Regions from separate parts of the Bacillus cereus group sp. BfR-BA-01316 genome, predicted to be linked through region 1. Evidence: predicted binding sites of a transcription regulator. Region 1 holds the regulator's gene; the other holds the start of a gene.

Region 1 (3,662 bases):
AAGAGTACCTGGGTAATCAATTAAAGCATTTTCCAAAATCTCTTTACTATTTAAATCAAGATGGTTTGTTGGCTCATCGAGAATTAATAAATTGGATTTTTGCATCATAAGTTTTGCAAGAGCTAGTCGAGCCTTTTGTCCACCACTAAGAGAAGATACTGGTTTTAGTACATCATCCCCTGTGAATAAAAAGTTGCCTAGTATAGTGCGAATTTCTTTTTCAGGTTGCAGGGGATATTCATCCCATAGTTCATTTAAAACTCGCTTCGAAGATGTTAAGTTGGCTTGTTCTTGATCATAATAACCAACAGATACATTTGATCCGAAAGCAACGTTTCCATATAATAGCTGTAACTTATTCACAATGGATTTTAATAATGTAGATTTTCCAATTCCGTTCGGCCCAACTAAGGCAACACTGTCACCGCGAGTTAAGCGCATGTTTACATGTTCAATAATCGGTTCCTGATAATAGCCAATAGTTGCATCTTTCACTTGTAAAACATCATTTCCACTTTGTTTTTCAATATCGAAATGGAAGGAAGCTGATTTAGAATCGCCTAATGGTCTAGTTAATACTTCCATTCTGTCTAATTGTTTACGGCGACTTTGAGCACGTTTTGTCGTAGATGCGCGAGCTATATTTTTTTGCACAAAGTCTTCCAGTTTAGTAATTTCATCTTGTTGTTTTTCATAACGCTTCATCTCTTGCTCGTATAGAGCTGATTTTAAGTCTAAATATTTACTGTAGTTACCAACAAATCGTCGGCTTTCCTTATTAGAAATTTCGTATACTTGTGTAACGAGTTTATCTAAGAAATAACGGTCATGGGAAACGATTAAAATCGCGCCAGGATAGCCTTGTAAATATTGTTCAAGCCATGTTAGTGTCTCAATGTCCAAATGGTTTGTAGGTTCGTCTAAAATAAGTAAGTCTGGTCTAGTTAATAATAATTTCCCAAGAGCTAATCGAGTCTTTTGTCCACCACTTAATGTAGAAATTGTCGTCTGATGCGTTTCAACTGGGAAGCCAAGACCGCTTAAAATCGAGCGTATATCCGCTTCGTACTGATAGCCGCCTTGATCTTTATAATCTAATTGTAATTGGTCATAATCAGCTAATAATTTCTCGTATATAGCCGCATTTGAAAAGTTTTCTTCTTTTCCCATCTCTTGCTCTAGCCTTCGAAGTTTTGTCTCCATCTGCTGTAGATGTGTAAAGACGGTTAACATTTCATCCCAAATTGTTAAAGACGTTTCTAATCCGGTATTTTGAGCTAAATACCCCATTGAGACATCTTTCGGTTTTATAATTTCACCACCATCATGAGATAACTCACCAGCTATTATTTTTAATAATGTAGATTTTCCGGCTCCATTTCGTCCGACTAATGCGATACGATCTTTTGTTTGTACTTCCAATTTTATGTTTGCAATAATCGTTTCTGCACCGTATAATTTCGAAAGCCCATTCACTTGTAATAATATCAATGTTTTCACCTCAAATAATTTCTTAACTTTGCCATGTTTATATTTCTCAATCATACTAAAAATAGTGTATAGTTTAAAATAAAGAGAGAATACTTCTTCTCTTTATTATACAAGGAAATTCATGAGTACTAAACTGCTGTATTTGATTCAAGTATATGAATAAAGATAGGAAGAGAGGAGAGGTTATATGGATCAACAAAAAATTCCACAGGCCACTGCCAAACGATTGCCTCTATACTATCGATTTATCCAAAACTTATCTCTTTCTGGTAAGCAACGTGTTTCATCAGCCGAATTGAGTGAAGCGGTAAAGGTTGATTCCGCAACTATTCGAAGAGATTTTTCATATTTTGGAGCGTTAGGGAAAAAAGGATATGGATATAACGTAAATTATTTATTATCATTTTTCCGTGAAACACTCGACCAAGATGATATAACACGTGTAGCACTTATTGGAGTAGGTAATTTAGGGACCGCTTTCTTACATTATAATTTCACGAAAAACAATAATACAAAAATTGAAATGGCGTTTGATGTTAGTGAAGAGAAAGTTGGAACAGAAATCGGAGGAATTCCTGTATATCATTTGGATGAATTAGAAGAACGTTTATCAACTGATATACAAGTGGCAATATTAACGGTACCCGCTACAGTAGCGCAAGCTGTGGCAGATAGATTGGCAGAAACGAATGTGCATGGTATTTTAAATTTCACGCCAGCACGATTAAATGTGTCAGAGAATATAAGAATTCATCATATTGATTTAGCTGTAGAGTTACAAACACTTGTTTACTTTTTGAAGAATTATCCACAATAAAACGCAGAGGAGACGACCTCTGCGTTTTATTATTGTTTTTTCTTTGTGAATTTGACTAAGATAAGGCGAAGTGCCAAATTAAAATCAATTGTTGCCATAACTGCAAATAGTATTGTCCACACATTCCAAATTGTATCTGTCACGTTCGTAATGGCGAATCGTGTAAAGATACATCCTAGAAGGAAGTATAGTGCAGCCATGAACAATGGTGAGTTTCTCATACAAAAAATCCTCCGATAAAGCCTTGCATTTTCTCGGCTTCTTTAATCATTTCTTGAATTTGCTCATTGCTTACTACAATTTGAGCGACTGCAACGAATGTATTCATCGCAACATGAGCTGCAATTGGAACGATAATACGTTTCGTTTTTACATATAAAAAGGCGAATACGAGCCCCATAGCAGTGTATACCAACAAGTGAGTAAAATCAAAATGAATCGCTGCAAATACAAGGGAACTAATGATAGCGGCAATAAAGAAGTTAAACTTCTTATAAAGTGTACCAAATAAAATTTTTCTAAATACGATTTCTTCTAAGATAGGTCCAATTATAGATACAACAATAAGGAACCAAGGTGTTGTTCTTGCGATGTCCATAAGCCTTGCTGTATTTTCAGATCCAGGTTTAATACCTAGTAAATACATTTCAATCATACCAGCGATACTTTGTGAGAAAAATGCTAAGAAGAACCCGATAAAAATCCATCCAATTGTAGCTGGAACAGTAGAGCGCATTTTATCTAAATGCCTGTCACGAATATCTGTTCTAAGTAACCAAAGTACAATGCATAATGCAATAAAGAAGCTAATGATTGCCCAATGGCCAGTTATAAGCTGAATTTTTTCCTCTCTAGTAAATCCCCTATTATCATATAGTCCAGTTTTCAGGAGAAGCGGTAACCCGGCAATGCCTGATAACTGCATTAAAATGTATGTAACGATAATCCACCAATATTGTTTTTTCAAATGGTTTAACCATCCTTTCTAACGCTAGTGTATGAGATAAGGTAGGATAACATGTAAATATGCTACCTACGATATAAACTTTCATTTGAATTATATTTTTTTTGTAAATAAGTATTTGAAAATAAAATAGGAGACAGGAAAAAGTTGTACGTTTAGCGAAAACAACTTAGGGTGTCTTTCATATTGTAACATACAAGAAGTGGGAGCAACGATTCATATAGTAAAGGTAGTAGAAGAAGTAATGCTATATAGGAAAGTGCATAAAGTAATTTGCGAAAAAATTATGATTTTTTTACTTGCAAAAGAAATTGAGATTATTTATTATTAGAAGTGTGTTAGCACTCGTGTGACTTGAGTGCTAATAAATAAAATTTACATAACAAAATG
Region 2 (3,662 bases), on a different contig from region 1:
TATAGCTAAGAAAAAGCCAAAGAAAATAAATACGATAGGATCGTGATATGGATTAGGCTCAGAGCTTTTCTGGATTTCTGTAAGGAAGTCATGTGTTTTCATGTTTATCTCTCCTTCAATTAAAAAGTTTTATATGATGCGAGTGTCATGGTGAATAAGCAAGATGGTGTAATAACAAATAGAAAGAATTTTTGTAAAGGTGCTACTTTTAATTTAGGTGATTGATTTGATAACTAGGATGTTATGAGTTTTCGGAGTTTTTATTTAATAATTATTATATAGTAATTTGAATTCTAAAACTATAGAATGCAGGGTTTTCACAATATGTAAAATTGCATATTATTCTTATTTTATTTTTCGTTATGTTATTTATATATTCATATTAATAATTATAGATAAAAATGAATTAAAACAAGTGGAGGAATAGTATGAGTAAAACAGTATTAGAAGCTTATAGCGTAGAAGAGAGAACGGACAATTTAACATATAAAAATTTATTAGTAATGATAGCAAGTATTTTTGGGTTCCTATTAATAGGGGGATTATTCCTTTTTTTAGCTCTTGGGATTTATGGAGAAGAAGCAATACGTAATAATTTAGAGGTTTATTATTTAACCCTATTTGAGGCAGCTGTTGTTACTATTGTTTCATTTGCTTATAAACCAGTGCTTCATTTTATTAAGAACATTTGGGATATATCTGTTTTGAAGAATGGGAAGACATACTTGTATCTATTAATTGATGTTATTATCATTTGTTTATCACAATATTTAATGTTTGATGTGTTTAGTTTTGAAAGCCCAGAGAAACAACAAGAACAATTAGGAAACATACCTCTTCAAAATGGCATAATTCAAAGTGTTATATATATTTTAAGTACCGATATAATTACACCAGTTATAGAAGAAATTTTATTTCGAGGTATTTTATATCGGTTTTTGGAAAAAAATATAATTTTCTAATTGGTATCATGGGTTCTTCCTTCATTTTTGGGATTCTTCATGATGGTTATCCGATTACAGCAATGATGATGGGGATTGTATTTGCTATGTTATATAAGAAGACGCAATCTATTGTACCTAGTATCATTTTACATATTGCATGGAACTTACTTGTGAGTATAAGTATGATTGCCTCTTTATAAAATTGAACGAATATTTAGCATGAAAGATGAATGGCCTAGCTATTCATCTTTTATTTTGTTTATAAGTAGGAAAAGTTAACGCATACAATCCAAAAAGAACCAAATACTAATGACGAATGAACAAAGAAAGGCAGGTATGATCTATGCAAAATTTAACAGAGCTTGAAGTGGAAAACTTACGTCATTTAATTGGTGGACATGCGACAATCATTAACAAATTGGACCAGTATGCACAGGCTTGTACAGATCCACAACTGAAACAAATGCTGCAAAAGGATGCACAAGATGCACGAAATACGAAACAGCAATTAATGACTTTTTTAGGATAGGAGGAAGAGAGAAATGAATGAAAAAGATATGGTAAACGATTATTTAGCAGGGTTAAATTCAAGTTTAACAAGTTATGCAAATTATATTTCTCAGTCTGATAATGAACAGTTACATCAAACGTTAATTCAAATTCGTAATCAAGATGAAATGCGTCAACGTAATATGTATGAATACGCAAAGCAAAAAAGTTATTATAAGCCAGCAGCACCGGCTAATCCGATGATTGTGCAACAATTAAAAAGTCAATTAAGTGCGGAATAGTGTGCTGAAAAACGAGCGAATGAAGTCGCTCGTTTTTTTGTTTTGTACATGTCAATAAATATGTAATAAATATTTTTCCAGTTGTAACAAATATGACGAAAATTGAATATAACAATTCACAAAAAGGACAAAAGTTTGTTCAATGTTTCACAAAGTATCCATGGTTTCTATCGTGGGAATCTCTATAATGAAGAGTGTAAAGAACAAAAGAAATAGATTATATGATCAATTAGGAGAGATTGCTATGAAAAGAAATACAAGAAAAATTGCAATTATCGGTACTGGATTAGTTGGATCAAGCTGTGCGTATTCCATTGTGAATCAAGGAATCTGCGAAGAGCTATTGTTAATTGATATAAATCATGAACGTGCAGTTGGAGAAGCGATGGATTTATCGCACTGCATTAACTTTACAAATACAAGAACAAAAGTATATGCAGGAAGTTATGAAGACTGCAAAGATATGGACATTGTCATTATTACAGCAGGACCAGCGCCGAAGCCTGGACAAAGTCGTTTAGACACTTTAGGAGCAAGCGCTAAGATTATGGAAAGTGTTGTTGGCGGCGTAATGGAAAGTGGATTTGATGGCATTTTCTTACTCGCATCGAACCCAGTTGACATTATTACATATCAAGTGTGGAAGCTATCTGGATTACCTAGAAATCGTGTGATTGGTACAGGTACATCACTAGATTCTTCTCGCTTAAGAACAATTTTATCTGAAATGTTACATGTAGACCCTCGTAGTATTCATGGGTATTCATTAGGAGAACATGGTGATTCTCAAATGGTTGCTTGGTCTCATGTAACTGTTGGTGGAAAACCAATTCTGCAAATTTTAGAGGAACAAAAAGAATGCTTTGGTGAAATAGATTTAGATGAAATTGTTGAGAAGACTGCAAAAGCTGGATGGGAAATTTATAAACGTAAAGGAACTACTTATTACGGAATTGGAAATTCTCTAGCGTATATTGCTCGCTCAATCTTCAATGATGATCACCGTGTTATCGCTGTTTCAGCCATTTTAGATGGTGAATATGGCGAATACGATATTTGTACAGGAGTACCAGCAATTATTACTAGAGACGGTATAAGAGAAGTGGTAGAACTGAACTTATTAGAAGATGAAGAAAGCCGCTTTGCAAAATCAAACGATGTTTTACGCGATTATATGAAAACAATTGGTTACTAAATTATAGGAGAAGGTGAAACAAATGAAGGAATATATAATGTCTCGTATGTTTAAAGCTTCTGCCGGAATCGCACAGGGTATTTTCGTATCCCTTGGAATTGGTTTACTGATCGAAAATATAGGAAGAATTGTTGATATCCCGTTACTTATTACAATCGGAGTTGTTGCAAAATCACTTATGGCACCAGCAATTGGAGCCGGGATTGCTTTTATGCTCGGTGCAAACGGACTTGTAATTTTCTCAGCGATGGTAGCTGGAGCAATTGGAGCTGGTTCAATTTCAATTACTGAAGCTGGTCTCATCATTAAAACAGGCGAACCAATTGGTGCATTATTAACAGCGACTTTAGCAGTTTATATTGGTAAACGATTAAGTGGAAAAACTGCTTTAGATATGATGCTCGTTCCATTTGCAGCAATATTAGGTTCTGGTTTAGTCGGTATTTGGTTAGCTCAAAATATTAGCCCAGTTTTAAATACAGTTGGAGCATTCATTAAAGATAGTTCAGCTGGTAGCCCATTTATCGCTTCTATCGTGATTGCTGTAGTTTGGGGACTATTACTTATCTCTCCAGCTTCATCAGCTGCTTTAGCGATAGCACTTAGCTTAGATGGTGTTGCAGGCGGTGCAGCACTTGCAGGATGTGTTGCTCAATTTATCGGATTCTCTGTTATTTCAGCGAAAGAAAATAATTTAGGTGGCATATTAGCTCAGGCACTTTGTACTCCAAA

The links. The regulator Rex, encoded in region 1, represses fermentation and respiration genes when NADH is low (regulators of the CRP and FNR family bind a similar motif). The targets are predictions, from matches to a motif close to TTGTGAAATATTTCACAA.
Positions count from the first base shown of each region.
Region 2: the regulator Rex is predicted to act here: its motif matches at 1,871-1,888, upstream of MR071_RS01080 (L-lactate dehydrogenase).

Region 1 is NZ_JAKUGX010000051.1:8,299-11,960, reverse strand. It holds gene MR071_RS24120 (ABC-F family ATP-binding cassette domain-containing protein) at 1-1,491, opposite strand, end outside; gene MR071_RS24115 (redox-sensing transcriptional repressor Rex) at 1,679-2,308, shown strand; gene MR071_RS24110 (YdiK family protein) at 2,338-2,529, opposite strand; gene MR071_RS24105 (CPBP family intramembrane glutamic endopeptidase) at 2,526-3,275, opposite strand.
Region 2 is NZ_JAKUGX010000001.1:212,454-216,115, forward strand. It holds gene MR071_RS25445 (hypothetical protein) at 1-102, opposite strand, end outside; partial or broken gene MR071_RS01065 (lysostaphin resistance A-like protein) at 429-1,144, shown strand; gene MR071_RS01070 (hypothetical protein) at 1,288-1,473, shown strand; gene MR071_RS01075 (spore coat protein) at 1,487-1,735, shown strand; gene MR071_RS01080 (L-lactate dehydrogenase) at 1,980-2,930, shown strand; gene MR071_RS01085 (PTS sugar transporter subunit IIC) at 2,953-3,662, shown strand, end outside.